DNA from 4 places in the Bradyrhizobium sp. CCBAU 65884 genome. Region 2 is predicted to be linked to each of the others. Evidence: predicted binding sites of a transcription regulator. Region 2 holds the regulator's gene; each other region holds the start of a gene.
What was found. The regulator LexA, encoded in region 2, represses DNA repair genes until DNA is damaged. The targets are predictions, from matches to a motif close to TGTTCNNNNTGTGTTCNG.

Region 1 (7,711 bases), on a different contig from region 2:
AGCGGCCCTCAGCTCTGCCGGAAACCCATCCGGAAGGCGCCCCAACGCTTGCCGCGGATCACGATCGGCGAGGACAGGTCCTTCATCAGCACGAACTGCCCGCCGCCCATGTCGCGCCGGTAGGTCTGGAGCAGGAACGGCTTGGTGTTCGCCGCGACCTTCTGCACTGCCCGATCGTTGAACAGGCGGCGGTTGCGGCAATTGGCGTTGTTCCAGACCGGGTCCTTGCCCTGCGGCAGGCGGTAGTTGGGGTTGTGGGTCGGCAGATAGCCGCCCTTGGCCCAGGCGACGCAGAACACGATGCGGGGATCGGATTTCTGGATCGGATCCTGGATCGCGGGCAGTACGCGGTCGGTGAAGTCGACGTAGTTGGTGAGGTACTGCTTTGGATCGGTGCCGGGAATTTCGCGATACGTCTCGTCCATGAGCTGGTCGAGCGTGATGTCGCCGCGATCGATCGCGGCCTCGAATTCGGTCGAGATCCGCTTCGCGGTCTCGACGACGATTCGGATCAGCGGTGCGTCCGATGTCTCGACGCCGCTGTCGGCGATCAGCGCGATCAGGCCTTCGGAGGTGTCGAGCAGCTTTGTCACGCGCTGATCGGCGCTCTTGAGATCGCGCGAGGAGAGGTCGACGCCCTTGGCGAGTTCGTTCAGCTCGCTGATGACGGTGTCGCAATGTCCGAGATTGGAGGTTGCCGCGCGCGTGACGCTGCCGATCTCCGCCTCCACGGAGGCGAAGCCCTGCTGAACCCGCGAGATGATGCCGGAGATCGCTTGCGCGCCTTCACCTGCGGTCTTGGCGCGCTGCGAGGCGTCGCTGCTCTCGCCGATCAGGCCTTCGATCTGGCCGTCGAGATCGCGCACGGTGTCGGAGATCTGGTGCGTGGCCTGGCGGGTGGCTTCCGCGAGGTTCTTCACCTCGCTTGCCACCACGGCAAAACCGCGACCGGCATTGCCGGCGCGGGCGGCTTCGATGGTTGCGTTCAGCGCCAGCAGATTGGTCTGCTTCGCGATCGCCTCGATCGAGCCGGAGACTTTCGCGACCTGCGCCAGCGCCGAGCCGACGGCGCTGAGGCGCGCCTCGATGCGCTCCACCGCCGCGACGAGCTCGGAGATGTGGTTGACCGCGGTGTCGACGGCGCTGCGCGATTGCGCGATCTCGCCAACCGCCGCGGACGTGGTGGTTTGCACGGCCTGCGATGCATTGGCGATATCGTGGTTGGCCGAGACCATCGTCTCGGCGGTCTCCTGGAGATGGTGGAACCGTTCTGACTGGTTTGCGACGCGATTCGCGACTTCCTGGACGTTGCCGGCGATATCGGCGAGTTCCACGCCGAGGCCGCCGATGCGGTCGGCAAGCTGATCGATCAGCCGCTCGGCCAGCGTGCGATTGGAGCCGGTGTCCATGACTGCAAGTTGTACGACGGACATGTTCGATGAGTCCTCCAGTCAGAGCCGCACCCCGGCTCACGGCGGCATTCCCATTCCAATTCAGTTTAAAAGGATGATTCGCGGTCGGCGTCTTGCCTGAGCGTGCACTCAGGCGCAATTCGCGCCTTATTTCTCTATTCCGCTCGAAAAATTGCGGGACATTTTTTCGGACCAGGATCTAGAGCTTGTAGGCCGTGCGGAATCCACCCCAGTGCCGGCCCTGCACGCGGATCGGAACGTCGATCTCGCGCATCATCACCGTATTCCCATTGCCCATGTCGCGCGCATAGCTCTGCACCAGGTACGAGCGCAGGTTGCGTGCGGCCGCCAACCCCGCCGGGTCGTTGAATATCCTGCGGTTGCGACTATTGGCTGTGTTCCAGGCGACGTCGCCCGGCCGCTGCGGGTGCGAATAGATCTTGTTGTGCACCGGCAGGAAGCCGTTGCGGTCGACCATGGCGCAGAACGCCAAGCGCTGGTCCTTGGCCAGAAAGACCTCCTGGAACGGCGGCAGCGCGCGGTCGGCCCAGTCGAGATATTTCGTGCGGTATTGCTGCGGATTGGTCCCGGCGATTTCGGCGTAGTCGGTGTCGAACAGGTCGTCGATTCTGACTTCGCCGCGGGCAACGGCCTGCTCGAAGATCTGGGTCAGCGCGTTGCCCGCTTCCATGGCGCGGGTGACGAACTCCGTGTTCTCTTCGTGGATCGCCCAGAGCCTGTCCTCGATTTTTTCGCGGAGCTCGGCATTGGGGCTGGCGAATTGCGCGCGGGCACCGGCCTTGGATTGCTCGACCACGCGCAGGCGGCAGGCGCCGACGGCTTCGAGGGTGCCTTCGATCATCGCTTGCGGTGCAAGCCGGCCTGCATCCGCGCCGCCGATCAGCACGCCGTCCATCGAGATTTCATAGACCGGCATCACGCCGCGCGGGCTCTCGAACTTGAGATGGCAGGGCAGCCGTTCGGTCTTGCGGCGGTCGTCGTGCTCGCTCTGGCGGAGCAGCACGGCGCAGCGCGATTTCAGCTTCTGTGCGAAGGTGGTGACGGCTTTGCCGGCACTGGCGACGTTCTCGCCGTGGCTCTCGGCGGCCTTGGTCGCGGCATCGATCTCGGCTGCGCTCTCGCCGACCGAGACGATGAACTCCGAGGCGCTGGCGGCGTTGCCGGAAACTTCGCTGGTGGTGGCGTTCTGTTCGGCGACCGCGCCGTTGACGGTCTCGAAGACCGGGCGGATCGCCTCGATCGCCTGCGAAATGCGGTGCACGGCATCGGCAGAGCCGGCGGCGTCGCGCTGCAGCGCGTCGATCTTCTTCGTAATCTCTTCCGTCGCCCCTTGCGTCTGCACCGCGAGGGCCTTGACCTCGGTTGCGACGACCGCAAAGCCTTTTCCGGCAGCGCCTGCGCGTGCGGCCTCGATCGTCGAGTTGAGCGCGAGCAGCGTCGTCTGCCGCGCGATCTGCGCGATCAGGTTGACGACATTGCCGATGGCGGCGGAGGATTCGCGCAGGCGATCGACATTGGCGCGGGCTTCCTGCGCCGCGGCGCTGGCCTCGTCGGCGAGCTTGCCGGCCTCGCGAACCTGCGCTCCGATCCCCAGCGCGGACTGGGTGAACTTGTCGGCGGCATGGGCGAAGGTCGAGGCGGTCGATTGCGCGGCATTGGTCCGGCCGGTCAGGGCGTCGGTGCGGTCGCGGATGGCGGCAAGCGTCGATGCGGTCGCTTCGGCGCCGCCCGCCACCGAATTGGCGGCGCGCTCGAGCTGGCGGATCATCGCGCCGAGCTCGAGTTCCAGTAATTCCAGGATCTCCCGTGCCGAATCACCTTCGGCTGGGGCGGGCTCGGACTGGGTCACCGGCGGCGCGGCCTCTGCGGCTGCCACCGGCGCGGCCATATCCGGCAGACGCTTCCGAAATAGTCCGAATGCCATCAGGTCTCTCTTGTCGGGGGACGCTCGGAGGTTATTTTCGCAGGCTGGAATGAAGTCAGGGTTAACGATGCCTCACCTCTAGGCAGGGGCCTGTACGGTGTTACCTTAAGGTATCCGAGACCCTTTCATTCCGGTGGGTTGGCGGCCTATAAGGCCGCGTTTCCCACCCTCATTGGCGTACGCTTCCAAGAGACCCCCGAGAGACCACGCATGGCCGGACATTCCCAATTCAAGAACATCATGCACCGCAAGGGGCGGCAGGATGCCCAGAAGTCGAAGCTGTTCGGCAAGCTGGCGCGGGAAATCACCGTCGCGGCCAAGCTGGGCACGCCCGACCCCAACATGAACCCCCGCCTGCGCGCCGCCATCATCGCGGCGCGCCAGGAGAACATGCCGAAGGACAATATCGAGCGCGCCGTCAAGAAGGCGCTCGGCAATGAGGGCGAGAACTATGACGAGATCCGCTACGAGGGCTATGGCCCCGGCGGCGTCGCCGTCATCGTCGAGGCGCTGACCGACAACCGCAACCGCGCCGCCTCCGACATCCGCTCCTTCTTCACCAAGTCGGGCGGCAATCTCGGCGAAACCGGCTCGGTGTCCTTCATGTTCGATCGCACCGGAATCATCGAATACGACCGCAGCGTGGCCTCCGACGATGCCGTGCTCGATGCCGCGATCGAGGCCGGCGCCGACGACGTCGTCTCCGGCGAAGCCGGTCACGAGATCTATGCCTCGACCGAGGGCTATCGCGACGTCGCCAAGGCGCTGGAGGCCAAGTTCGGCGAGCCGCGCAAGGCCGCGCTGATCTGGAAGCCGCAGAACACGGTCGCGGTCGACGACGAGACCGGCGAGAAGCTGCTCAAGCTGATGGATCTGCTGAACGAGCACGACGACGTCCAGCACGTCTACGCCAATTTCGAGGTGTCAGACGCGCTGGTCGCGAAGATGGGCGGCTGAAGTTCACCGTGTCCCGGACGCGCTGCAGCGTCCCCGGCGATGCGAAGCATCGTCCGGTGCGCTGCTGCGCAGAGCCGGGACCCATCGTTCTCTAAGCATCGGTGGCAAAATGGGCCCCGGTTCAGCGCCGCACCGCTTTGCGCTGCGTCGCGCCCGGGGCACCAGACGCCACTTCCCCTGTTACTTCCGTTCTGTTTCTGTTTCCCCCACGGCAGCCAGCCGCTATCACTGGCCCATGACTGCGCTCCCGATTCGTGGCCCCGTTCGCATCATCGGCATCGACCCTGGCCTCCGCCGCACCGGCTGGGGCGTGATCGAGGCCGAGGGCAATCGCCTGATCTATGTCGCCTGCGGTTCGGTGGAACCGCCGGACGATTTGCCGCTGGCGCGCCGGCTACTCGCGATCCACGAGGGGCTCGCGGCCGTGCTCGCGAACCATCAGCCGATGGAAGCCGCGGTCGAGCAGACCTTCGTCAACAAGGACGGCGTTGCGACGCTGAAACTCGGCCAGGCCCGCGGCGTCGCCATGCTGGCGCCCGCGATGTTCGGTATCTCTGTCGCCGAATACGCGCCGAACCAGGTCAAGAAGACCGTGGTCGGCGCCGGCCATGCCGACAAGCAACAGATCGCGATGATGCTGAAGATATTGCTGCCCAAGGCCGAGCCGCCGTCCGCCGACGCCGCCGACGCGCTCGCCATCGCCATCACCCACGCCCATCACCGCCAGAGCACCGCGCTCAGGCTGAAGGTGGCGGGGTTATGAGTTGCACGCTCGAACAGCTCCCTCCCCCCTTGTGGGGGAGGGCTGGGGAGGGGGGTAGCCGCAGCAGCAGTGTTGCCGTCGTTGATGAGCCGGGCACGCCGTCCTCGCGCTCTCGAGAGAATCCCCGTGTGGCACCCCCCTCCCTGACCCTCCCCCACAAGGGGGGAGGGAACGCACCGACATTGCCGCGCGTCCTTCAAGCAGTGGGTGCGCAGCGATGATCGGCAAGCTCAAGGGCCTGATCGATTCCTACGGCGAGGATTATGTGCTCCTCGACGTCGGCGGGGTCGGTTATCAGGTGCATTGCTCGGCGCGCACGCTGCAACATCTGCCCAAGCCGGGCGAGGCCGCCGTGCTGTCGATCGAGACCTATGTCCGCGAGGACCAGATAAAACTGTTCGGCTTCCGCACCGACCAGGAGCGCGAATGGTTTCGCCTGCTCCAGACCGTGCAGGGCGTCGGCGCAAAAGTCGCGCTCGCCGTGCTCGGCACGCTGGCGCCGTCCGATCTCGCCAACGCCATTGCGCTGCGCGACAAGGCCGCGGTGGCGCGCACGCCCGGGGTCGGCCCCAAGGTCGCCGAGCGCATCGTTACCGAATTAAAGGACAAGGCGCCGGCTTTCGCCAATGTCGATCCGGCTGTGGTGCATCTTGCCGGCGCCGTCGACGACCAGCGGGCACCGCGCCCGGTGGCGGACGCGATCTCGGCGCTGGTCAATCTCGGCTATGGCCAGCCGCAGGCGGCCGCCGCCATTGCATCCGCGTCGCGCAGCGCGGGCGAGAATGCCGAGACGGCGCAGCTCATTCGCCTCGGCCTGAAGGAACTGGCGAAGTGAGCGCGGCAATGGTCGGTCTCGTAGGGTGGGCAAAGCGCAGCGTGCCCACCATCTTTCAACCGATCGGAGACATGGTGGGCACGGCGCGAAGCGCGCCTTTGCCCACCCTACGAGGAGTTCGCTGAGTGAGCGATCCCAAGGCCAACCGCATGGTCTCGCCCGAGCGCCGCAGCGACGATGTCGGCGACACCGCGCTACGCCCGCAATCGCTGTCCGATTTCGTCGGCCAGCAGCAGGCGCGCAAGAACCTCTCCATTTTCATCGAGGCGGCGCGCAAGCGCGGCGAGGCGCTGGATCACGTCCTGTTCGTAGGTCCCCCGGGCCTGGGCAAGACCACGCTGGCGCAGATCGTGGCCAAGGAGCTCGGCGTCGGCTTTCGTGCCACGTCGGGTCCCGTCATCGCCAAGGCCGGCGATCTCGCAGCTCTACTCACCAATCTCGAAGAGCGCGACGTGCTCTTCATCGACGAGATCCACCGCCTGAGCCCGGCGGTGGAAGAGGTGCTCTATCCCGCGATGGAGGACTTTCAGCTCGACCTCATCATCGGCGAGGGCCCGGCGGCGCGCTCGGTGAAGATCGAGCTGTCGAAATTCACCCTGGTCGGCGCCACCACGCGCGCCGGCCTGCTCACCAATCCGTTGCGCGATCGTTTCGGCATTCCGGTGCGGCTCAACTTCTACACCATCGAGGAACTCGAAAGCATCGTCACCCGCGGGGCACGGGTGCTCAATGTCGGCATGAGCGCGGACGGCGCCAACGAGATCGCGCGCCGCGCTCGCGGCACGCCGCGTATCGCCGGCCGCCTGCTCCGCCGCGTGCGCGATTTCGCCTCGGCGGCCGATGCCGACAAGATCGACCGCAAGATCGCCGACCACGCCCTGAGCGCGCTCGAGGTCGATGCCGCGGGCCTCGACGCGATGGACCGTCGCTACCTCACGACCATCGCGATGAACTATGGCGGCGGCCCGGTCGGGGTCGAGACCATGGCTGCTGCACTGTCTGAACCGCGCGATGCGATCGAGGACATCATCGAGCCCTATCTGATCCAGTGCGGCTATCTCCAGCGCACCCCGCGCGGCCGTCTGCTCACCTCGCATGCCTTCCGCCATCTCGGCATCGCCGAGCCCTCGCGCGATGCGGCGGCACAATTCGGCCTGTTCGGCACGGACGAGAGCGACGACTGAGCTGCGCCAATGCAGCGCGCTCCTTCTATCATGAATTTCTGGTAATCTCGTGCAGACGTTCTGCACGAACGCACCCCAATTCCGCTCCAATCGGACCGCATCAACAAGGCGCATTACGATCGGGTCTTCATGATCACGCGCCGTCATCTCATCCGTTCCATCGGCGGTCTGTCCGCCCTCGGCGTCTCGACCGCCGCCTATGGCGTCGGCATCGAGCCGGTGCTGCGGCTCCGCGTCACCCGCTATCATCCGACGCCGCGGCAATGGCCGGCGGATCTTCCGCTGAAGATCGCCGCCATCGCCGATATTCATGCCTGCGATCCCTGGATGTCGCTGGAGCGGATCGAGTCGATCGTCGACCGCACCAACGCGCTGAAGGCCGACCTCGTCGTGCTGCTCGGCGACTATGTCGCCGGCGTGCACCAGGTCACGCGCCTCATCCCGTCGCGCGAATGGGCGAGGGTGCTGGCCCGCCTGAAGGCGCCGCTCGGCGTCCATGCCGTGATGGGCAACCACGATTATTGGGACGACAGGACGGTGCAGCAGGCAGGGTATGGGCCGACGATCGCCCATCGCGCGCTGGAGACGGCCGGCATCCCCGTCTACGAGAATGAC
Region 2 (7,711 bases):
TGAGCCTGCCTTCGATCCAGGGCCGGAAAGCGGCAAGATAAATCGTGCCCGCTCCGCATTTTTGCCTCTGCCCCCGCGCTCGGCTAGAAGACTGTCGGAACATTTCGTCCGAACGTGCCGAGCAGGAGTTTCGCCGTGGCCTTGATGCCGGTTTCCGACGCCCTTGCTGCGGTGCTGGCGGGTGCAGAGCCGCTGCCTGCAGAGATGGTTTCACTCGACGAAGCCTACCATCGCGTGCTCGCGCAGGACGTCGCTGCGCGGCGCACCCAACCGCCCCAGGCGATGTCGGCGATGGACGGCTACGCCGTGCGCGCGGCCGATGCGGCAACGATCGATTCCAGGCTGACGATGATCGGTGAGGTCGCAGCGGGCCGTCCGTTCACGGAAAGGGTCGGCGCCGGCGAAGCCGTGCGGATCTTCACCGGCGGCGTCGTTCCCGACGGCGCCGACGCAGTCGTGATCCAGGAGGACACGATCGCCGAGGGCAAGCACGTAACGATCAAGGAAGCCGCGATCGTGGGTCGGCACATCCGCCCCGCCGGCGTTGATTTCCGCGAGGGTGACGTCCTCCTGCGCAAGGGAACCCGTCTGACAGAGCGCGATCTCGCCCTCGCCGCTGGAATGAATCACCCGCAACTCGCCGTCTGCCGTCGTCCGAAGGTCGCGATCCTCGCCACCGGCGATGAACTGGTGATGCCGGGCGCGACGCCCGGGCACGGCCAGATCGTCTATTCCAACGGCTATGCCCTGCACGCGCTCGCCCGCAGCGAGGGCGCCGAGACCATCGACCTCGGTGTTGCCGCCGATACGCTGGAGGCCACCACCGCCGGCATCCGCCGCGCGCGCGAAAGCGGCGCCGACGTCCTGGTCACGACCGGGGGCGCATCGGTCGGCGACCACGATCTGGTCCAGCAGGCGCTGAAGGACGAAGGCATCGCGTTGGCGTTCTGGAAGATCGCGATGCGGCCCGGCAAGCCGATGATGCACGGACGCTTAGGGACGATGGGCGTCATTGGCCTGCCCGGCAATCCCGTGTCGTCCTACGTGTGCGCCTTCCTGTTCATGGTGCCGCTGATTCGCGCGCTGGCAGGCCGTTCGGTGATTCATCACCATCGCGAGCGCGCCGTGCTGGGCCGCGATCTCGGCGCCAATGACCAGCGCCAGGATTATCTGCGCGCGCGCCTGGAGCTGCGCGACGACGGCACGCTCGTCGCCCTTCCCGTCAGCCATCAAGACTCCTCTCTGCTTGCGAATCTTGCTGCAGCACAGGTACTTCTCGTGCGCGCACCGCTTGCGCCAAAGGCCGAGGCCGGCAGCCCCTGCGAAGTGCTGCGGCTCCCCGTCTGAACTGCGCGGCCACACGCATTCCGCGAGTTTCGCTCTGTTCACGGTAAATTAAGCAGTTGCGGAACATGTATCGAACATATAGTGTCCGTTCATGATTTGTTTCGAGGATGTAGCGGCTTATCGCTGAACTCATCGTCTCGGAATCGAACGACATCAACCGGGGGACTTTGGTCGAGATGTTAACGCGCAAACAATACGAGCTTCTGCGGTTCATCAGCGAACGCTTGAAGGAAAGCGGCGTGCCGCCGTCCTTCGACGAGATGAAGGATGCGCTCGACCTGCGCTCGAAGTCAGGCATCCACCGCCTGATCACCGCACTCGAGGAGCGCGGCTTCATCCGCCGCCTGCCCAACCGCGCCCGGGCCATCGAAGTGATCAAACTGCCGGAGCTCCAGGCTGCCGCCGGCAACCGACGCGGCTTCACGCCAAGCGTCATCGAGGGCAATCTCGGCAAGCTACGCGCGAGCTCCAGCCCGTCCGCGGACGAGGGCGAGCGGCCCGTTGCGGTGCCCGTGATGGGTCGCATCGCGGCCGGCACCCCGATCGAGGCGTTGCAGACCCGCAGCCACACCATCAGCGTGCCTCCGGACATGCTCGGCTCCGGCGAGCATTACGCGCTCGAAGTGCGCGGCGATTCCATGGTCGAGGCCGGCATCCTCGACGGCGACATGGCGCTGATCCAGCGCAACGAGAGCGCCGATACCGGCGACATCGTGGTGGCGCTGATCGACGACGAAGAAGCCACGCTCAAGCGCTTCCGCCGCCGCGGCGCCTCGATCGCGCTGGAGCCCGCCAATGCCGCTTACGAGGTGCGCATCCTGCCGCCGAACCGCGTGAAGATTCAGGGCAAGCTGATCGGGCTTTACCGCAAGTACTGATACCGGAAGTCTTCAGCGCCTCGCGCGCGCCTTCGGTCGGCATCGCCGATCAGAGATTGGAGCGGATTGATGGTCCGCTCCGGCTGGATAGTCTTTCTGGTTCTGCACAGATTGTCCGGCCCCTCCCCCTTTCGCGACATCCTCGGCAGGCCGCGCGAAGCAACATCGCTTCGCGGGCCTTGCGAGTTCGAGGGGGACAGCCCAACTGCGCCAGATCGTTTGAGCGCAGCCGCAGCAACGCTGGTCGCATCATGTCGCATCATCATGTCGGCTAGGACACGGCCGTGATCCAGAAAATCCGCAACGACCGCAATGCAGCGCGCACGCAGCCGAGCTGACGATACTCGGGCTGGCTGGTTTCGCCGGTCGTTGACGCGCGCCTGCCAAATGCACGGAAGCCGACTTTGTTCCTATCGAATTCGGAAAAGATGGAAAAGATAATGTGATCGGGGCTCGCGGATCCCAGCCGCAGATTTGCCTACAACCAAGCAGACCGTCACGTGCTTCCACTCTGGTAGGGGCCTGCGCCTCCGAAAGGGGTGCGGGTCGCTATCTCTGCATAGAGGAGCACCCGATGTGTGACTACAGCCTGCATGCCGTCGCGACGCGCCCCGCAGAAGTCGGCGAGACGATCGTCACGACAACATTCCGCGGCACCTCGACGCGCGGCTTCGCCTCCGAAGCCGATCTCTCCGTCGCGGTCTGCCTGCTGCCGGGAACGGAGCTCGCCTTCGCCGATAACGTCCGTTACGACAACCGCTGGATCTGGACGCGCACCGTCAACTCCCGCGTCGGCAAGTTCGGCAAGATCGATCCGCATATTCCCGATCGCCATCATGATGCGATCGAATTCCCGGACGGCAAATCCGTGCTGGTGACGCAGCTCGTCGAGGGCCAGCGCGCAACCGTGCTGCAACTGCCGGTGACTCAACCGATCGGCGAGCGCGAGCACAAGCCGCAGATCATCGCCGACAGTCGCCCGACGGTCACGCGACTGCCGATCGGCTGACGCCCTCCGGCCCGGCGGGTCCGGGGCCAGGATTGAAATGCCGTCGCCGGCCGATGCCGGCGAGCCCGGTGGGTTTGTGTTTCACGAAATTCGATCGGCGAGCGCCGCCGCACCTCGTCGCCGCACGAAGTTTGGGCCGTCCTGCCTGAATTTTGAACCTCCGCTCCGCAGCCAAATGACCGATGCTGTCGTGGTTTGAGGCGGCGGACACGCTCGATGAAAACCTTTATTCGCGTTGTTGAACTCTGGGTGCCTGACCGGACGCGCATGCGGCTGGAATTCGGCGGCGGCCTTTACGATGAAGGGCTGTCCGCGTTCAAGGCCGTCAGCGAAGAGCTGCACTTCGGATATGACGAGGGGCTTCCGGGCAAGGCCTGGGCCTGCGGCCATCCCGTCATCCTCACGAAATTCGCCAACTCCTATTTCAAGCGGACCGATCAGGCCGTCGCCGCCGGCCTCACCTGCGGCGTGGCGGTGCCGGTGTTTGCAGGCGAATTTCTGCAAGCCGTGATGGTGCTGTTCTGCGGCGACGACGAGGCGCATGTCGGCGCGATCGAACTCTGGCACAACGATCCTGATCTCTCCCACGAGATGGGCCTCGTCGACGGCTATTACGGCGCGGCGGACATGTTCGAATTCAACTCGCGCCACACTAAATTTCCTCGCGGCTTCGGACTTCCCGGACGCACCTGGAAGGCGGGCCTGCCGCTGATCATCAAGGACCTGCACGACGCCAAGAGCTTCCTGCGCTGGGAGGACGCAGCCAAGGTCGGGATCAATCTGGGTGTCGGCGTGCCCTACCGAACCGGCACCGACCAAACCTGGGTCCTGACTTTCCTCTCCGCGCAGGCAACGCCGATTGCGCGACGCTTCGAGATCTGGGTCCCGAACGAGGCCCGTTCGGCGCTGGTCTTTCGCGCCGGCGATTGCAGCGCGCAGACCGACCTTGCCGCCCGCTATGCCGCCAATTCCATTGCCAGGGGCGAAGGCAGCATCGGCGGCGCCTGGGCCGCCGGCATGCCCGCGCTCAACGACGATCTCACTCATGACGGCTCGATCGCGGGCTCTGAGGCCTGCGCAGCCGGGCTGAGCCGAATGGTGGCCCTGCCGGTCATCGGCAAGGCAAAGCTCGAAGCCGTGCTGGCCTGGTATCTGTAATCGATGGCGTCAATCGTCGGCCTGCAAGTCGGTCTCCGATGGCGTTGCGTCGCGGCTGCGGGGAGCCGCCTTCTGCGCAAGGCTGCCGTCGAAGTCACCTTCGCCCGCACCGGCCGGTAACCACGGGCGGTTCGTGCCTCTTGCCCTCACCGCCTGAACCGAAAAGCCGTCGCCACGCTGGGTCAATGCCAGCGCGCCCTGGCGAGCGAGCCGCTGCCGATCCACCACCATCGCCGCACAATCGCGCGGCGCGGGCCTCGACGTCACCACCAGTGCAGCCCGGTTGCAATCGTCCGCCAACGCGTCGATGCGCGAGGCCAGCGCGACCAGCCGTCCGTCTGCGAGCGGCGTTACGCAGCCCGACTCGTCGCACGATATGCCGCTCGCCAGCGCGCTACTGCCGGCATCGCGCGGATCGGCGTCGGCAGCCAACCACTCCCTCAGCACGAAATTGTCCTTGCCTGCCCTGATCAGATGCAAACGCCCGTCGCCGCCCCGCACCGCGACGCTCGCGCCGTCCCCGGCAATCAGGATATCGGGCTGGCGCACCGACAGCCCCCAGCCGATGGAAACCAGCAGCACGACGGCACCGCCCCAGCGCAACGGCGTACGCAGCAGGCCCATCACGATGACTCCCAGGCTCGCTGCGATCAGCGGCGCGATGCCGAACGCCGGGATGCGACCGACCGCGCCCGGCAATGCCGCCACCCAGCGCGAGACCGCGACCATCCAGTCGATGCCGATCCCCATCAGCCACCAGAACACGCCGTCGAGCCCGAACGGCGCTGCGAGCAATCCCAGCAGCCCCGCCGGCATCACCAGCGCCGAGACCACCGGCATCGCACCGAGATTGGCGAGCACGCCGTAGGGCGTGACGCGGTGGAAGTGGAAGGCGGCGTAGGGCGTGGTCGCAAGCCCGGCGATCAGCGAGGCCAGGAACAGCATCGCGATCTCGCGGCCGCCCCACATCGCGACGCGCGCGGTCGCCGAATGATCGGGTGAGGCAAACAGGTTCGGCATGCCGATCTGTACCAGCGCGACGAGACCCAGCGTCGCGGCAAAGGACATCTGGAAACTCGGATGCACAAGCGCTTCCGGCGCGACCGCGAGCACGATCAGCGCCGCCACCGCGAGCGTACGGAAGGTGATGGCGCGGCGATCGACCATCACTGCGATCAGCACCACCGCCGTCATGAAGAACGATCTTTGCGTGGCGACCTCCGCGCCAGACAACAGCAGATAGAACGCAGCCGCCACCAGCGCTGCGGCCGCCGACCATTTCTTGATGGCAAAGCCGGCCGCCAGTCCCGGGATCAAGGCCAGCAGTGCGCGCACCGCGAAGAAGACGACGCCGGCGACGACCGCCATGTGATAGCCGGAGATCGAGAGCACATGGCCGAGCCCCGAGATGAACATCGCGTCATTGACGGGCGTGGAAATCGCATCGCGCCGCCCGGTGAGCAGCGCTGTCGCGATCGCGCGGTTGTCACCTTCGAGCGTGGCACGGATGCGGGCATCGATCGCATCGCGCAGGCCCTGCATGAAGGCGGCATAACGCAGCCGCAGGCCGCCGGCATCGGGCGGGACTGAAGCCGTGATCGCGCCCATCACGAAGCCGGAGGCGCCGATGCCCTGAAAGAACATGTCGCGCGAAAAATCGTAGCTGCCGGGGCGCACCGGCGAGAGCGGCGGCATCAGCCGCGCCTTGAGCTGCACGAAGCTGCCGACCTCGGGCGCAGTGCCCTTGCGCACCGACAGGCGGACGCGTTCCAGCTTGACCTCGCTGCGCTGCGCCTCCATGGCCGTGACGCGCAGCACGAAACGATCGGTTCGCTCGCGGATATCGCGGGCCTCGACGAAACCCGACAGCGACACTGAATAGAGCGGCTTGGCCAGCACGGGGTGGGCGATGCGCGCCGTCTTCCAGGTTGCCACGGCAAAGCCGGAAGCGACCGCCGCAATCATGATCGCAGGCGCAAACAGCCGGCTCCGCCGCAACAGCACCGCGCCAAACGTGAGCGCGATAGCCGTCGCGGCAACGACCCACAGCACCGGCTCATGATCGGCGGCAAAATAGAGTGCGATGCCACCGCCAAAGGCGACAGGCACCCACGGCAACAGTCGCCCGGCGCCGGCCTCCGCGCGGGCCCATTCACGCAGCGTCTCGACGATTGCCGGCCAGGCGCCAAAGCCCGCGGGGGCAAAGCCGCCAGCCGGTGCAGCACGGCCGACCGGCCACGTCCCGGCAACTCCCTGGGAGCGTATTGGCCGGCCCGGCTCCGCCATATCCCTGCACCCTACGCGACGCGATTGCCGCCAAGGCTACCGGAACGTGCGGCCGCGCGAATAGCGGTACAAATCGAGAACGAAGGGAGCCTCCCCCTACTTTTCCTCTTCCATCGTCACGGCGACATCCGCCTTGGCCGACAGCCGCACCTTGTTCCCCTCGACACCGGCGACGAGCCCCTTGTCGATGAAATGATGATGACCCTTGTGGCTGCCCTCGCCACTGTCCTTCTTGGTCAGCTTGATGCGGTTGCCCTCGACCTTGTCGACGGTGCCGACATGGACGCCGTCGGCGCCGATCACTTCCATGTGCTCTGCGATAGTTTGCATGGTGGGTTCCTTGTTGGAGCCACCTCAACGCGCGGAGAGAGCTTCGGTTCGTATTCTGCTGTCATTCCGGGGCGCGCCACTTGGCGCGAGCTATGATGCGCAATTGCGCATCGGAGAATCCATAACCACAAGCTGGGGTTATGGATTCCGGGCCTGGCCCTTCGGGCCATCCCGGAATGACAAACTGATGAAGAGTGCCAATCAGATCAGCGGCGCCTTCGCCGAAGCGTGGTGATTGACGATCTTCCAGTCGCCGTCCTCGCGGACGATGACCCAGCTCATCTTGACGACGAGATCAGGGCGCTCGCCGGCGAGGTCGAACGAGATGGTCGCGGCCATGTTGATCAGATCGGGGCCGGCCTGCGCTGCGTTCACGTCGGAGAATACGGCGCTCGGCTTGCGCCAGCGCGGCAGGCCGTTGAAGTAATCGGCAACACCGTCCCTGCCCCGATAGAGTCTCGGGTTCGAACCGAAGAAGAACGCGTTTTTCGCATAGAGCGACGAGAGCGCGGCGGCGTCGAGCGTCGCGAAGCCGGCGCACCATTTCGCGATGATGGCGGAAACGATGGCGTCGGCTTCGTTGCTCATATGCGCATCACCCCTTTGCGACTTCCTTCGCGAAGGTGTCGCGCAGGCCGATGGTGCGGGAGAACACCGGCTTGCCCGGCGTCGAGTCCTTGTCGCGGACGAAATAGCCCTGCCG
Region 3 (7,711 bases), on a different contig from region 2:
CAGATCCTGCTGGAGACGGGGCTGACGCCGACGCGGCTTGAGGTCGAGATCACCGAGGGCGTGCTGATCGGCGATTTCACCCGCGCGCTCAATCTGCTGCGGCGGCTGAAGGCGCTCGGCATCCGCATCGCGATGGACGATTTCGGCACCGGCTATTCCTCGCTGTCCTATCTCCAGTCGTTCCCGTTCGACAAGATCAAGATCGATCGCAGCTTCATCTCCAATCTCGAGGCGACGCCGCAATCGGCCGAGATCGTCCGCGCGGTCCTGAGTCTCGCGCACGCCCTGCGTATCCCGGTCATTGCCGAGGGGGTGGAGACGGAAGCGCAGCGTGCCTTCCTGGCGCGGGAGGCCTGCGAGGAGATGCAGGGCTATCTGGTCGGTCGGCCCGCCCTGATTGAGCGCTATCTTGACCTGGTCGGCGTGACCGTGGAGCGCCGGCTCTACGCCTAGCCTTCGGGTCCAAGGCGCGGTTCATTTGGAACTTTGGCCCGGACATATATTTCCTAGCAGCGAGCCGAGGCTAGGCGCAGCAAATCTTTTGCACAACCGCCATCGGCCTGACGCAAATCGGGGCAATAAGCCCAGTGAATGCGAGGGAGGGTCTCATGGAGAACGTACGTCGCTACCGGGCGCTGGCGTCCCTCTGTCGTCAGCAGGCGGCCTACCGGCCGCTTCAGAACTGGGAACTCCTCGGCCAGGCCGAACATTTCGAATATCTCGCCGAGGTCGAGCTCAAGGCGCATTTCGACGCGTGCAATGTGCAGCACGACGAGGGCGACGCCGTACCCGCGACGTGGGAGACCCCGGTCGCGGCGTGATGGCGCCGGGCCGGCCCGGCTCAATGCGACATCAGCGTCGGGACCGTCATGGCCTGCAGCATGGCGCGGGTGACGCCGCCGAGAACGCGCTCCTGCAACCGCGAATGGCCGTAGCCGCCCATCACCAGGAGATCGAGGCCCTCGTCGGCCGCCAGCGACAGGATGGTCGGCTGGATGTCGGCGCGCGTCGCCGACAGGCCGACCGTGCGGGTCGACAGTCCGCGCCGGCCGAGATGTCTTGCCAGACCGTTCGCTGAAGCTTCCTCGGAGACCGCATCGGCCTCGTTGATGGTGATGATCACGATCTCATCGGCGCGCGCCAGGAACGGTGCGGCATCGTGCACGGCGCGGGCCGCGAGGCGGCTGCCGTCCCAGCAGATGCCGATCCGGTTCGCCTTGAAAGCTCCATGGAAGGTGTAGGGCAGGAACAGCACCGGGCCGCCGGCCTGGAACAGGATCTCGCGCGGCACGTCGTTGTCGAACGAGCCCTGCGCCGGATCTGGCTGAAGCACGACGCTGAGGTCGTGCAACCGTGCCATCTCGCCGAGCGAGCCGGCCGCGTCCACCGGGATCGCGCCCAGCGCGCGGCAGCCGTAGGAGATGCCGGCGTTCGCCGCTTCGATGCCAAACACCGCAAGCGCGGCCTCGGCCCGCTCCACCGCGCGCTCGCGTTCCAGTTCGAACACGGCCGCCACCGCGGCGCCGCCCTCCATCACGTAAGCCGCACTGGTCGCGACATAGCCGATCGCGACTGCGTCGAGATGGGCGTTGAACCGCGCCGCGAGCGAAATCGAGCCTTCGATCGCGCAGCGCATGGGGCGTTCGGTGGGGATATGGACGAGAATGTCTTTGTACATGGCGCGCCTCCGATGAACATCATCCGGTGGCCGCATTTTTTCACTGTCCGAAGGACCCGCGTTGAGCTGCATCAAATGCGCAGGGGACGACTTTCCCGGGGGCCCGCGCATTCTTTGCGAAGATTTAATCGGATGGACGGGACGTCGTAAGGTGACGATGGCCATGTTGGAAGCAAGGCGACACCTTATCCAACATGGACATTTCGACATGAACGATCGCGTCAATTCCGACACCACGTCCCGCAAGATCCTGAGGCCGCGCCGGCTTGCGCTGCTCGGCACCGTGGCCGCGCTCGGCGTGGCCGTGCTGGCGGCTGCTCCCGGCTCTTCGCCGTTCGGTCCGAGCTCCTTCATTACCCCGGCCCAGGCCGCCGAATCCGCCGCGACGCCGCCGGGCTTTGGTGACCTCGTCAGTAAGGTCAAACCCGCCGTCATCTCGGTGCGGGTCAAGATCGACCAGGACAACGACAAGAGCGCGATGCTGCAGCAGAACCGGATGGATCAGGACGAGGACACCCCGTTCGACCAGTTCTCGCGGCAGTTCGGCTTCCGTGGCCCGGGCGGCATGAACGGCATGCCGCGCCAGCGCCATCAGATGATCACGGGCGAAGGCTCCGGCTTCTTCATCTCCGCCGACGGCTATGCCGTGACCAACAACCACGTCGTCGACCACGCCGAGTCGGTGCAGGTGACCATGGATGACGGCACGAGCTACACCGCCAAGGTCGTCGGCACCGATCCGAAGACCGATCTCGCGCTGATCAAGGTCGACGGCAAGAAGGACTTCCCGTTCGTCAAATTCTCCGACCAGAAGCCGCGCATCGGCGACTGGGTGGTCGCGGTCGGCAACCCCTTCGGCCTCGGCGGCACCGTGACTGCCGGCATCGTCTCGGCCAGTGGCCGCGACATCGGCAACGGCCCCTATGACGACTTCATCCAGATCGATGCGCCCATCAACAAGGGCAATTCCGGCGGCCCGGCCTTCGACATGAGCGGCAACGTGATCGGCGTGAACACTGCGATCTTCTCGCCCTCCGGCGGCTCGGTCGGCATCGGCTTCGACATTCCGGCCTCGACCGCAAAGCTCGTCGTCGCGCAGCTGAAGGACAAGGGCGCGGTGACCCGTGGCTGGCTCGGCGTGCAAGTGCAGCCGGTCACCGCCGAGATTGCCGACAGCCTCGGACTGAAGGAGGCGCGCGGTGCGATCGTCGACAATCCGCAGGATGGCAGCCCGGCGGCCAAGGCCGGCATCGAGGCGGGCGATGTCATCACCGCCGTCAACGGCACCGCGATCAAGGACTCCCGCGACCTCGCCCGCACGATCGCGACTCTTGCGCCTGGCAGCTCAGTGAAGCTCGACGTCTTCCACAAAGGCGACAGCAAAACGGTGACGCTCGCGCTCGGCGAACTGCCGAACGAACGGCAGGCCAAGGCCGATGTTGGCAAGGACCAGCCGGGATCCGGCACGCCGCGCCTCGGTCTTGCTTTGGCTCCGGCCGGTGACGTCCAGGGCGCTGGCCAGAAGGGCGTTGTCGTCACCGAAGTCGATCCGCAAGGGCCGGCGGCGCAGCGCGGCATCCAGACCGGCGACGTCATCCTCAACGTCGGCGGCAAGGCCGTCGCCAATGTCGGCGATGTCCGTTCCGAGTTGGCGCAGGCCAAATCGTCCGGCAAGCGCAGCGTGTTGTTGCAGGTCAGAAGCGCGCAGGCGACCCGCTTCGTCGCGGTACCACTCGCCTGAGGCGAACGCCGATCGGCATGGATCAAGAAAGGCGGCCCTCGCGGCCGCCTTTTTCGTTCGCCTTCAGGACTCCCGGGAGGCGATCGATAACATTCTCGTTAACGGCAGCGACGATGACGCGGTTCGTCCGAAAAAGCCGTGTTCGCTCATCAAAGTTCCGACTCGTGCAGGTCGCCGGCGGCAACGATGCCACCGGGACCAGTTGCAAGCGTGGAACTTCGAACTTGCCGCCGGTTTCCGGAACTGGCCGCTGGTTCGCATTTGATCGGTGCCGACATGGATCGATTGAAGCTCTCGCTGAGGAGGGCGCTACTCGTGGCGCCATTCGTGCTCTGGGGCGGAAACGCTCTCGGGCGGGACGACGGCCGCTACGCGGACTCACCCCTGAAGCCATGGTTCGACAGCCTGCGCAGCCACCTTGGTCCGTGCTGTTCGGATGCGGATGGTTTTGCCGTCGCCGATCCCGACTGGGAGTCGCATAACGGGCATTATCGCGTGCGTCTCGACGGCGAGTGGATCGAGGTGCCGGACGAAGCCGTCATCACCGAGCCGAACCGCGCCGGCCGCACCATGGTGTGGCCGGTGAAGACCGCGTTCGGCGTTTCGATCCGCTGCTTCATGCCGGGCAGCATGATCTGACACAGGCCAACGTCAGCGCTTGCTGGATTTGCGCTTCGACGATTTCTTGGTTGTCCTCTTCTTGGTCGTCCTCTTCTTGGACGTCTTCTTGGACGTCTTCTTGGAGGTCTTCTTGGCGGCCTTCTTCGGGACCTTCTTCCCCTTCTTGCGTGCCTTCGACAGTCCGATCGCGATCGCCTGCTTGCGACTCTTCACACGTCCGCCACGGCCTTTGCGACCGCTCTTGGCGGTGCCCTTCTTGTAGCGGCGCATCTCGCTCTCGACATCGCTGCCGGCGCTGCGCGAGTAGCTGCGCTTCTTTGCCTTGCGTGCCATGCATGTTCTCCCTTGGCCGGGGAGAACCATTCGACACGGGCATGGTTCCGAAGGACGCGGACAGTGTTCCAGGCGCAGCCTAGAAGGAATTCGCCAGCTCGATCTCGGCTTCCAGCACCTGGATACGACGTGCGGCCTCGCTGAAGGACAGATCGCGCGCATATTGCGCGGGCTGATACGCTTCTTCGCTCAGCCGTTTCAACCTCAGCCCCTGCGTCCGTGTCATCTGCTCGGCGAGGAAAACCCTGGCGTCGTATTTGCCCTGAACCTGCATGTCGCTTCTCCGTCCTGAAATCGTGACTTGACTATATGTTCTTATTTTGTTCTAACAAGCCATGGACAACAGAATTAATGAAATTCGACGTAAAATCAGCGCCTTGAGGGTTGAGATGGCCGGCGTCGAGGCCTCCGTGCGCGATCTCATCAACGGCGACCGCGATTGCGTCCAGCAAGCCCTGGCGCAGATGGATTTGCGCCGGAAGGTCAATTTGCTGATCGGCGAATGGAAGGCTGCCGGCGGCGGCGATGTCCTGCCTGACGTTCGCGACCGGGTGCGCCTTCGTCTCGTGAAGACAGCCGTCGGTCCTGAGCGCGCGAGCACGCGGCGCTGAAACCTTTTGGGGGGCGCCGTGGAGGAGGACCCGGACACTTACCGGATCTTGAGGTTGCGCGCCGAGATTCTCGAATTAGGCTCGGCCATCCGGCAATTGCAGCGTGCGGGGCTCGACGATGCTGCGGCCCAACTTCTGATCGGACGCAAGCGGGCGCAGCTCGTGAAGACGAATGCTGCGAGCCGCCCGCTCAACTCTGAAACGCGTCGCCCGTAACCAGCTGACGCCGGCGCTCGACGATGTGGCGCTCGATTGCCGATCCCGCATCAAGAAAAAAAGCCCCACGTCGCCGCGGGGCTTTTGATGTCATGGTCGGCCTGAGCTCACTTGGTATTGCTCATGCCCTTGCTGCTCTTGTTCGTCATGGTGCCGCCCTGGTCCGAGCCGGGACCGGAGCCGCCCTGGCCGGAAGGATCCGCGCCCTTCGAGGCCTTGGTGTTGGCGCCCGTGGTCTGCGAGGACGACATCGATGATCCGTGTTTGGCCTTGTGCGACTTGGCCTGTGCGGCGAGCGGCGCGGCGGCGAGGCCGGTGGCCAACATTGCGGTGAGAACGAGTTTTGCCGTTGTCATGCGGGGAACTCCCTGAGTTAAATTGACGCAGGCAGCCAACCGCCATTTGCCGAAGGAGTTCCCGACAAACGCATCTGCCGGGCCGCCCGCACGCTTCAAGATTGCTTGTCCTCTGCGAGGATGAACACGACGCCGGTGAGTGTCGCGCCGATCGCGAATGTCGTCACCAATGTCAGGGCGAAGATGATTGCGGCCTGGCTTCCGCCGTGATCGAGCAGCTTGGCGACGGCGGGATTGGACAGGATCAGCGTGAGGCTGAAGGCGAGGCCGAGGGCTGCGCCCATCATCGCATGCGTCATCAGCTTGATGAGGCCGGTGGGAGAGATCAGGTCCGACGACTTTTTTGCGCGCATGGGAACCGCATCCCGAACTGACATGCAAACGCGGGCCATATTCGCCGGTTCCAAACGCATGAAGGAATTGTCATCACCGGCTTCATCCGACGTTCATGCCGGGCCTGCGAGGATGAGCGTCAGCAAAACGGGAACATTCGATATGGGTAAGGTAGTCTTTCTTTACCGCTCACTGGCCTATCGCAACGCGGCTGCGGACATGCTGCGCAAGGCCCGCAAACTGCCGCGCGGTGCGGAGCGAAGTGCGGCCCGCCGCTACGCGAGGGCGCTACGCGACCTCGCTCAGACGGAAGCCTGGCTCGAAGGACGCCTCGCCGAGGAAGCGCGGCCGCCGCGGCAAACCAGGATGGCGGCGTCGGGCTAAAGCATGATCCGGAAAAGTGCGCAGCGGTTTTCCGAAAAGATCATGCTCAAACAACAAACCAAAGCGCGATGACGCTTCATCCTGATCGCATCGCGCTTTAGCCCGAGGCGCGTTGCAATTCGGCTGAGCTGGGGGCGTCGAATTTTCCGGGGGCGGCCGTCGCCGTCTTGCGTGTCAGCGGCACCTTGAGGCGGCACAACAGTCCTTCGGCTCGCCAATCGAATTGCGCCTGTCCACCGAGCTGGGACTCGACGCTCGCAAGCAGGCTCCGCGTGCCGAAGCCGCGCGATTTCGGCGTCATGACGAGCGGACCGCCGGATTCCTCCCAGCTCAGCGTCAGCAGCTGGTCCTCGACCTGCCAGCCGATCGTGAGCCGTCCCGACCTGGTCGAGAGTGCGCCATACTTGGCCGAGTTGGTGAAGAGCTCGTGCAGCGCGAGCGCCAGCGTCTGGGCCGTCGCCGGCAGCAACTGGACCTCCGGACCCGCCAATATGATCTGGCCGCCGAGCGAATAGGGCGCAAGCTCCTCGTCGATCAGCTTGGAGAGCTCCGCGCCCTGCCAGCTCGACAGCGACAGGATGGTGTGCACGCGCGCCAGCGCATTGATGCGTCCTTCGACGGCGCTGACATAGGCCTTGACCTCGTCGGCGCGGGTGAGGCGGACGATCGACTGCGCCAGCGCCAGAGCATTCTTGGCGCGGTGATCGACTTCCCGCGCCAGCAAATTCTGCCGTTCCTCGGCTCGCTTGCGTTCGGTGATGTCCACGGTGACACCGCTCACGCGCACGACGCGACCGCTGTCGTCGACCGTCGCGGCCGCCGTGCCGACGCACCAGCGCACCTCGCCGTCGGGCCGCACAATGCGGAACTCGGTCTCATAGGCACGCGTGCCCTTGTTGAATTCGGCGATCGCCTTGCGCAACTGATCGACGTCGTCGGGATGCAACAGCGCCTGGACGTTGGCCGGATTGACCTCGAAGCTCTCCGGGCCGACGCCAAAGATGCGATATTGCCCCTCGTCCCACATCCAGTCGCCGCTGATCCAGTCCCAATCCCAGGAACCCATCTTGCCGGCCGCGATGGCCATGCTGCGCCGCTGCTCGCTTTCGCGCAGCTTCGCGGTGGAGTTCTCCAGTTCCGCCGTGCGTGCGCGGACGCGATCCTCGAGCTCCTGATTCAGCCGTTCCAGCTCGCGGGTCTTGCGGTAGAGCTCGGCAAACACCTTGATCTTGGCGCGCAGCACCTCCGGCACGACCGGGACCGGCACGTAGTCGACCGCCCCCATCTCGTAGCCGCGCAGCCGGTCGATGTCGCTGACCTGGATGGCGGAGATGAAGATCATCGCGGTCTTCTGGAAGCGCGGATGCTCGCGGATCATCGCGGCAAGCTCGAAGCCGTCGAGCTCGGGCATGCAGACGTCGACCAGGATCACCGCGAT
Region 4 (7,711 bases), on a different contig from region 2:
CCGCCAGCCTTGTTACGGCCGGTTTCCGTGGCCAGCATATCGCCGAGGACATGCTTTTGCGGAAGGCGGAAGTCCAGTATGTTTTGCCGAAACGCCGCTCGACAATCGCACGGTAGATCTGATCCGGCCGTCGTCGCCTGTCCGGCTCTCTCCAGCCGCCCTGCTTCGATGCCACCCGCGCGAAACGATCTAAAATTTCGTGCTGGTCAATCGTTTTGTAACATTGAACCCAAGATACGTCAATATGCCTGACATAAATTTCGCGACTTCCTCTCACGACGCCGCCGAGCCCAAGCCGGCCGCAGACGACGGAGGCAATTTGCGCTGGGATATCATCGAGCTACTGTTCTTCGCCTATCGCGACTTCGTCGGCGATCCCGACCAGGAGCTGGAGGCTTTCGGCTTCGGCCGCGCCCACCACCGGGTCATGCACTTCGTCTACCGCTATCCCGGCCTCAAGGTCGCCGATCTGCTCGACGTCCTGCGCATCACCAAGCAATCGCTCGGCCGCGTGCTCAAGCAGCTGCTGGACGAGGGCTACATCGTACAGAAGACCGGCGACAATGACCGCCGCCAGCGCCTGCTCTACGCGACGCCGAAGGGCGAGGCGCTGGTGCAGAAGCTCGCCGGTCTGCAGACCACGCGGATCACCAAGGCGCTCGCCGAAATGGGTCCGCAGGATGCGGAAACCGTCAAGCGCTTCCTGCGCGCGATGATTGATCGCGACGATCCGGACAAGGTGCTCGAGACGATCTTCGCTTCCGTCAACCACGACGCCAAGGAGTGACCGTGACGCTCGCTGCCACTCTCGCCCGCCCGCCAGCGCGTCCGGCCGATGACGCGCCGCATCTGCTGCTCGTCGACGACGACCGCCGCATCCGCGATCTGCTCTCGCGCTTCCTCGCCGCCGAGGGCTACCGCGTCACCACCGCCGCGAGCGCCGGCGATGCACGCTCGAAACTGCTGGGCCTGCATTTCGACCTCTTGATCCTCGACGTGATGATGCCCGGCGAGACCGGCTTCGATCTCGCCCGCTTCATCCGGACATCCTCCTCCGTGCCGATCGTGATGCTGACGGCACGACACGAGGCGGAAGCGCGCATCGAGGGCCTGCAGATCGGCGCCGACGACTACGTGGCGAAACCGTTCGAGCCGCGCGAGCTGGCGCTGCGCATCAACAACATCCTCAAGCGCGCCGCGCCGCCGCCGCAGGCCACGGCGGTGGAGAAGATCGCGTTCGGTCCCTACGTCTATCATCTCGATCGCGGTGAACTGCGCCAGGGCGAGGAGGTCATCCACCTCACCGACCGCGAGCGCGAGATGCTGCGCATCCTCTCGGAGACGCCGGGCGAGACCGTGCCGCGCAGTGCGCTGACCGGCAACGGCAGCGTCAACGAGCGCGCCGTCGACGTGCAGATCAACCGCCTCAGGCGCAAGATCGAGACAGACCCCGCCAATCCGCTGTTCCTCCAGGCGGTGCGCGGCATCGGCTACCGGCTGGTAGCCTCGCCATAAATCAGTGAAGCGCGACCGATGAGCACGATCGATACCGGCCTGACGCTGCTCCGAAGCGCCGCCGGCCGCGTCTCCGCCGTCAACGGCTGGATGGGCAACGCGTTCAAGGGGTGGATGCCGACCGGCCTCTACGCCCGCGCGCTGCTCATCATGATTGTGCCGATGGTGGTGCTGCAATCGGTCGTGGCCTTCGTGTTCATGGAGCGGCACTGGAATACGGTGACGCGCCGACTGTCGGCCGCCGTGGTGCAGGACATCGCCGCGCTGATCGACGTCTACAAGGGGTATCCGCAAGACCGGGATCGCGAGCAGATCCGCCGCATCGCCCAGCAGCGCCTCGGCCTCGTCGTCGATTTCCTGCCCGCCGGCGACATGCCGCCGCCGGGACCAAAGCCGTTCTTCTCGCTACTCGACCAGACGCTGTCGGTGCAGCTCGGCCGCCAGATCGGGCGCTCGTTCTGGATTGACACGGTCGGCCGCTCCAATCTCGTCGAGATCCGCATCCAGCTCGACGATGCCGTGATGCGCGTGTTCGCGCAGCGCAGCGCCGCCTATGCCTCCAACTCGGAGATATTCCTGTTCTGGATGGTCGGCACCTCCTCGATCCTGCTGATCGTGGCCGTGCTGTTCCTGCGCAACCAGATCAAGCCGATCCTGCGTCTTGCCGACGCCGCCGAAAGCTTCGGCAAGGGCCGCGAAGCGCCGAACTTCCGCCCCAGGGGCGCGCGCGAGGTGCGGCGCGCGGCGGTCGCCTTCCTCGAGATGAAATCGCGCATCGAGCGCACCATGGAGCAGCGCACCGCGATGCTCGCCGGCGTCAGTCACGATCTGCGCACCATCCTGACCCGCTTCAAGCTGGAGCTGGCGCTGATCGGCGACAGCCCCGAGCTCGAGGGCATGCGCAAGGACGTCGACGAAATGTCGATGATGCTGGAGGATTACCTCGCCTTCGCCCGCGGCGATTCCGGCGAGCAGTCGCAGCCGACCGACATGGCGCAGGCGCTCGAGGAGCTGCGCGGCGACGCCGAGCGCCACGGTCACACCGCGACCGTCGCCTTCCACGGCCTGCCCGTCGTGACGGTGAAGCCGGCCTCGTTCAAACGCTGCCTCGCCAATCTCGTCACCAACGCGGCGCGCTACGGCAAGGCCATCGCCATCACCGGCCAGCGCGATCACCGTTATTTGACCGTGACGATCGACGACGACGGCCCCGGCATTCCCGCGCATTTGCGCGAAGAAGTGTTCAAGCCGTTCCTGCGGCTCGACAACGCCCGCAACCAGGATGAAGGCGGCACGGGCCTTGGCCTTGCCATCGCCCGCGACATCGCCCGCTCGCATGGCGGCGACATCACCCTCGGCGACAGTCCGATGGGGGGATTGAGGGCCAGCGTGCGGATACCGGTGTAGCTGCAGCCTCACCTCTCCCCGTAAGAACGGGGCGAGGGAGCGCACCGGTTTCGGGGCAACGCTTACCTACTTCGGCAGCAGCGCCTTCAGCTTATCCATGTCGCGCACGTTCATCTTGAAGCCGCCGGGCATCACGATGTCGCCGGGCTTCTGGTCCGGTTTGCAGGCCCCAAGCCATTTGGCTTGCAGCGTCATGGTGGTATCGCGTCCCGCAGCGCCGGCGACACCGCCTTGTGCGTGCGAGGAGGTCTTCACCGTATAGGCCGAGTTGAAATCGCCCGTGATCTCGGCATGCGAGGTCGTGCTGACGCCGGCGACGCTGCACTCGGAATCGCTGACATAGCCGGTCGCGGTCTTCTTGATCTCCTGCTTGGCGCAAATCTGCTTGGCCATCGGGGAGACGTTGTTGCTCATCTCCTTGTCGACGGTCTCGTCGGTGCAGTGCTGCATGGTCATCTCGGGCACGGGCGAGCCGCTCGTGACCAGCTTCATCTCCCAAAGACCGGCCTTGCGCACCGGCAGGTCGTCGGCAAAGGCACCGCCTGCCGAAACCACGAGGCAAAGGGCCGAGCCGAGCAAAGCGAGTTTGCGCGTCATGTGAAAAGGCTCCCGGCTGAGAGAGTGCGGCGTTACGACAGCGCCTCAGTAGAGCGTGCGGATCGGCTGGTCGGCGGCGCCATACGGCACCCAGCGGCAGGAGAACGAGATGTAACCGCCCTCATAGGCCTGCACCGCCAGGAATTTCACGACCTTGCCATAGCGCGCGCAGTGATCGACCGCGGCCTGCCGGGCGTCGACCTGGGTGGCCATCGAATAGGCGATGATGCCGCCGGTGTCGTTGCCCTTGAACGGCGGCACATAATCGGCGCGCGCCGACTGGCTCGCCATCAGACCCGAGACAACCAGGCTGGCGAGAAGACCCGCGGCCGCAATGATTCGCATTCCCGTCACTCCAATTGGCTGGTCTCCAGTTTACGGTGCCGGAAGGAAAGTGGAAAGAACCCAAGCCCTGCCAACCACGAAGTTGTGGTCAACTCCTGGCGAAGTGTTGCCGCGCTGCACTTGACCTCCCCCGGCCTTCGCGGCACCGTCCAACCTTCGCAAGACTTTAGCTGTCCGGATTGACCATGCGCGCCCCCCTCCTGAAATTGCTCCGCTATGCCGCTGTGCTCGGCCTCATGTTCGGAGCGATGTCGCTCGGTGAGGCCAGGGCCGCCAATCCGCTGGAGCTGAACTTCTGGCTGAGCGGACCGCGCTATGACGGCGCCGTCGCCGATTGCGACAGGGCGCTGCCGACCATCGCCACCCAGTTCTGGGAAAAGGAAAGCACGTTCTGGAATTCCTCGTTGAGGATCACCGGCTTCTCCGCCGTTCGCGAGACCGCATTCCGGCCCTGGCAGTCCGACAACATTCCGCGCCGCTATTGCACCGGCGAGGCCATGCTCAATGACGGCAAGGTGCGCAAGGTGCACTTCTCGATCATCGAGGATGGCGGCTTCGCCGGCTATGGCAACGGCGTCGAATGGTGCGTGGTCGGGCTCGACCGCAACTGGGCCTACAATCCGGCCTGCCGCGCCGCCAAGCCCTGATCGGGAAGCCCTGATTAGGAAGCCCTGATTGGTCGCTCGAGGCGCCGAACGGCGGCCGCCCGAATTTTGTTCTTGAAATGTTCCCATCGCCTGCTAGGCTTCCTCGCACAGTCTAGTTGAGGGGCGTCGCCATGTTTCATTCCAGATTGCATTTGTTTTCCCGTCTCGTGATCTCCCTGACCCTTGCCGCCGGACTGGCCTTGCTCGCCGGCAGCGCAAACGCCCAGGACAAGCGGCAGAACGCGCCCGGCGAATTCGACTTCTATGTGCTGTCGCTATCGTGGTCGCCCTCGTTCTGCGAGGAGGCGGCTGAGCGTGGCGGCCGCTCGCAGATCCAGTGCAGCGGTCGGCCCTACGCCTTCGTGGTGCATGGGCTGTGGCCGCAATATGAGAACGGCTTCCCGGAATATTGCCAGCGGCCCGCACCGCGCCTGAACCGCAGCATCGTCTCCTCGATGCTCGATTTGATGCCGGCGCCGGGCCTGATCTTTAACGAATGGGATAAGCACGGCACCTGCTCGGGCCTCGAGGGCCGCAGTTATTTCGAGACGATCCGCAAGGCGCGCGCTGCGATCAAGATCCCGACCGAATATCTCGATTTGCCGCAGGCCAAGTCCGTGGCGCCGGCGGAGGTCGAGGAAGCCTTCATCAAGGCCAATCCGGGACTGAGCAATGCCGCCGTCTCGGTCACCTGCAACCGGACGCGGCTGTCCGAGGTCCGTATCTGCCTCAGCAAGGACCTGCAATTCCGCGCTTGCGACGAGATCGAACGCCGCACCTGCCGCCGCGACCAGGTCACCATGCCGCCGATCAGGGGTGGATAGGCCGACTTCTCAGACCGTCATTCCGGGGCCGCGAAGCGCGAAGAATCCATTGTCCCGCATAGCCGGTGGCGAAATGGATTCCGGGCTCGGTGCTGCGCACCGCCCCGGAGAATGACGGCAGTTACTTTCATCGCGCGATGTCGTAACTCTCCGCCATGAATTACCGTCACGCCTTCCACGCCGGCAACTTCGCCGATGTCATCAAGCACATCGTGCTGGCGCGCATCATCACCTATCTGCAGGACAAGCCGGGGGCGTTCCGCGTCATCGACACCCATGCCGGCGCCGGCCTCTACGATCTCGACAGCGACGAGGCGCGCCGGGGCGGCGAATGGCTGACCGGCATCGCGCGGCTGATGCAGGCACGCCTGTCGAACGAGACCCTGGCGCTGGTACAACCCTATCTCGATGTCGTCCGCGCCTTCAATCCGAAGGGTGAGCTCAAAGCCTATCCGGGCTCGCCGTTGATTGCGCGCGGCCTGCTCCGGCCGCAAGACCGACTCGTCGCCTGCGAGCTCGAGCCGAAGGCGCGGAAAGCGCTGATCGCCGTGCTGCGCCGCGACGAACAGGCGCGCGTGGTCGACCTCGACGGCTGGGTGGCGCTGCCGGCCTTCGTGCCGCCGAAGGAGCGGCGCGGCCTCGTGCTGATCGATCCGCCCTTCGAGGCCAAGGACGAGTTCGAGCGGCTGGGCGAAGCCTTCTCCACCGCCTTCGCGAAATGGCCGACCGGCATCTACGTCATTTGGTATCCCGCCAAGAACCGGCGCGCCACCGACACACTGGTCCAAACGGTGGCGCGGCTCGCAGCTGCAGCAAAGCCGCCGGGAAATTGTCTGCGCCTCGAGTTCAGCGTCGCGCCTCAGCTCGATGGCGGGGCTCTCGCCTCCACCGGGCTCCTGATCGTCAATCCGCCCTACACGCTGCAGGGCGAGCTCAAGACGATCCTGCCCGAGCTGGAAATGCCGCTCGGCCAAGGTGGTGCTGCCAGATTCCGATTGGAGGTGCCCAAGCCCTAGAGCCAAGAAGCCGTAACACTCCGGCATTCTTGGGAAAAATATGCAGGAGCGGTAGTCAATCTGCAGAGAACCGTATTATGCTGTTTCCGTGACTGGCTTTACGTTCCGCTTCCGCGAATGGTTGCGGCGGAGTGAAGGCCTAAGAAAGATCCGGCCGGACCGCCAGCGGTCCGCCCAAGGATGGCCAGCTCCCGGGCTTCGTAACGCCCGGTCATGCCGTGACGTGAGTCTGCGTCGCGGCGGAGGAGCAATGAGGGGGAGTTTCCCGATGGCCATGACGGGAACGGTCAAGTTTTTCAACGGCGAACGCGGCTACGGTTTCATCAAGCCTGACGACGGCGGCCGCGACGTATTCGTACATATTACTGCTGTGGAGCGAGCCGGACTGAAGGACCTTGCGGAAGGACAGCGTATTACTTTCGAAGTCGAACCCGACAAGAAGGGGAAGGGACCGAAGGCGGTCAATCTGGTCATCCTGTCCTAGCGGGCCTGACGCACAACATTCGGCGCAATACTTGGCGCAAAGAATACCTGGCGCAAAAAATTCCCGGCCGCGAGCGGCCGGGAGGTTGTGGTCCGGTATTTTCTTCTTCAGCTATCAGAAACGATAGTTCACGCCTGCGCGCACAACGCTGGCGCTATAGCCGTTTGACACCCCTGTAATTGCGAACTGTGTCGTCGACAGATCGATGTAGAGATATTCCAGCTTGGCGCTCCAGTTGGGGGCCAGACCGACTTCCGCACCGGCGCCGATGGTCCAGCCGGCGGTGGTGTGCGATTCCGTCCAGCCGAAGGTCTGCGCACGCAGCTCGCCGAAGGCGAGGCCGGCGGTGCCATAGAACAGCACGTTGCTGAAGGCATAGCCGGCGCGGCCGCGCAGGGTGCCGAACCACGGATTGGAGAATTTCCACGGTGCGAAGGTATCGTCGGCACCGGCGGCCTGGATGTCGCCCTCGACGCCGAACACAAACGGGCCATTCTGGAAGTTGTAACCGGCCTGCACGCCGCCGACGAAGCCCGACGGCTTCGAGGGGTTGTTGTCCACCGAGCCCCATTCATAGCCAATGTTGCCGCCGAGATAGGGGCCTGCCCAGCTATACGCGTTGAGCGGCTGGTTGACGGTATAGGGCGCGCGCTGACCGTAATTCATGTCGGCGGCCTCCGCCGAAGCTGTCCAGCCGGCGGCAACCAACGCGGCTGCGCCCACAACGAGCCTCTTCATCACACACTCCAACGCAACTGCCGTCACCGGTGCGGCGCCCGCGCCGCCGCGCCAGGCAAACCGCATGGTTACGGAACCACGACCTTTTCGCGTAAGATTTATCGAGAGTTTTAAGTTAAAGGGCTGTTAAGCCGGGTT

Region 1: a site for LexA is predicted at 4,502-4,519, ahead of ruvC (crossover junction endodeoxyribonuclease RuvC). Genes of this name have one in related genera too.
Region 3: a site for LexA is predicted at 4,684-4,701, ahead of XI03_RS20020 (DUF3072 domain-containing protein). Genes of this name have one in related genera too.
Region 4: a site for LexA is predicted at 4,579-4,596, ahead of XI03_RS18165 (ribonuclease T2). Genes of this name have one in related genera too.

The regions. Positions count from the first base shown of each region.
Region 1 covers NZ_LBJU01000124.1:67,374-75,084, reverse strand. The annotation lists gene XI03_RS25290 (methyl-accepting chemotaxis protein) at 9-1,433, opposite strand; gene XI03_RS25285 (methyl-accepting chemotaxis protein) at 1,612-3,357, opposite strand; gene XI03_RS25280 (YebC/PmpR family DNA-binding transcriptional regulator) at 3,568-4,314, shown strand; gene ruvC (crossover junction endodeoxyribonuclease RuvC) at 4,550-5,077, shown strand; gene ruvA (Holliday junction branch migration protein RuvA) at 5,295-5,912, shown strand; gene ruvB (Holliday junction branch migration DNA helicase RuvB) at 6,062-7,096, shown strand; gene XI03_RS25260 (metallophosphoesterase) at 7,226-7,711, shown strand, end outside.
Region 2 covers NZ_LBJU01000114.1:105,016-112,726, forward strand. The annotation lists gene XI03_RS16885 (molybdopterin molybdotransferase MoeA) at 136-1,347, shown strand; gene lexA (transcriptional repressor LexA) at 1,524-2,225, shown strand; gene XI03_RS16895 (hypothetical protein) at 2,800-3,234, shown strand; gene XI03_RS16900 (GAF domain-containing protein) at 3,451-4,392, shown strand; gene XI03_RS16905 (ComEC/Rec2 family competence protein) at 4,402-6,678, opposite strand; gene XI03_RS16910 (DUF2171 domain-containing protein) at 6,775-7,008, opposite strand; gene XI03_RS16915 (SgcJ/EcaC family oxidoreductase) at 7,210-7,596, opposite strand; gene XI03_RS16920 (glutamine--tRNA ligase/YqeY domain fusion protein) at 7,604-7,711, opposite strand, start outside.
Region 3 covers NZ_LBJU01000118.1:107,726-115,436, reverse strand. The annotation lists gene XI03_RS20050 (putative bifunctional diguanylate cyclase/phosphodiesterase) at 1-453, shown strand, start outside; gene XI03_RS20045 (hypothetical protein) at 609-821, shown strand; gene XI03_RS20040 (universal stress protein) at 842-1,678, opposite strand; gene XI03_RS20035 (Do family serine endopeptidase) at 1,887-3,419, shown strand; gene XI03_RS20030 (hypothetical protein) at 3,696-4,058, shown strand; gene XI03_RS20025 (DUF6496 domain-containing protein) at 4,071-4,373, opposite strand; gene XI03_RS20020 (DUF3072 domain-containing protein) at 4,453-4,647, opposite strand; gene XI03_RS20015 (hypothetical protein) at 4,763-4,984, shown strand; gene XI03_RS20010 (hypothetical protein) at 5,003-5,200, shown strand; gene XI03_RS20005 (hypothetical protein) at 5,308-5,556, opposite strand; gene XI03_RS20000 (hypothetical protein) at 5,652-5,909, opposite strand; gene XI03_RS19995 (hypothetical protein) at 6,052-6,273, shown strand; gene XI03_RS19990 (HWE histidine kinase domain-containing protein) at 6,371-7,711, opposite strand, start outside.
Region 4 covers NZ_LBJU01000116.1:63,087-70,797, forward strand. The annotation lists gene XI03_RS18135 (MarR family winged helix-turn-helix transcriptional regulator) at 245-787, shown strand; gene XI03_RS18140 (response regulator) at 784-1,515, shown strand; gene XI03_RS18145 (ATP-binding protein) at 1,534-2,922, shown strand; gene XI03_RS18150 (DUF3617 domain-containing protein) at 2,989-3,519, opposite strand; gene XI03_RS18155 (hypothetical protein) at 3,565-3,864, opposite strand; gene XI03_RS18160 (hypothetical protein) at 4,050-4,511, shown strand; gene XI03_RS18165 (ribonuclease T2) at 4,643-5,335, shown strand; gene XI03_RS18170 (23S rRNA (adenine(2030)-N(6))-methyltransferase RlmJ) at 5,491-6,351, shown strand; gene XI03_RS18175 (cold-shock protein) at 6,620-6,835, shown strand; gene XI03_RS18180 (outer membrane protein) at 6,950-7,573, opposite strand.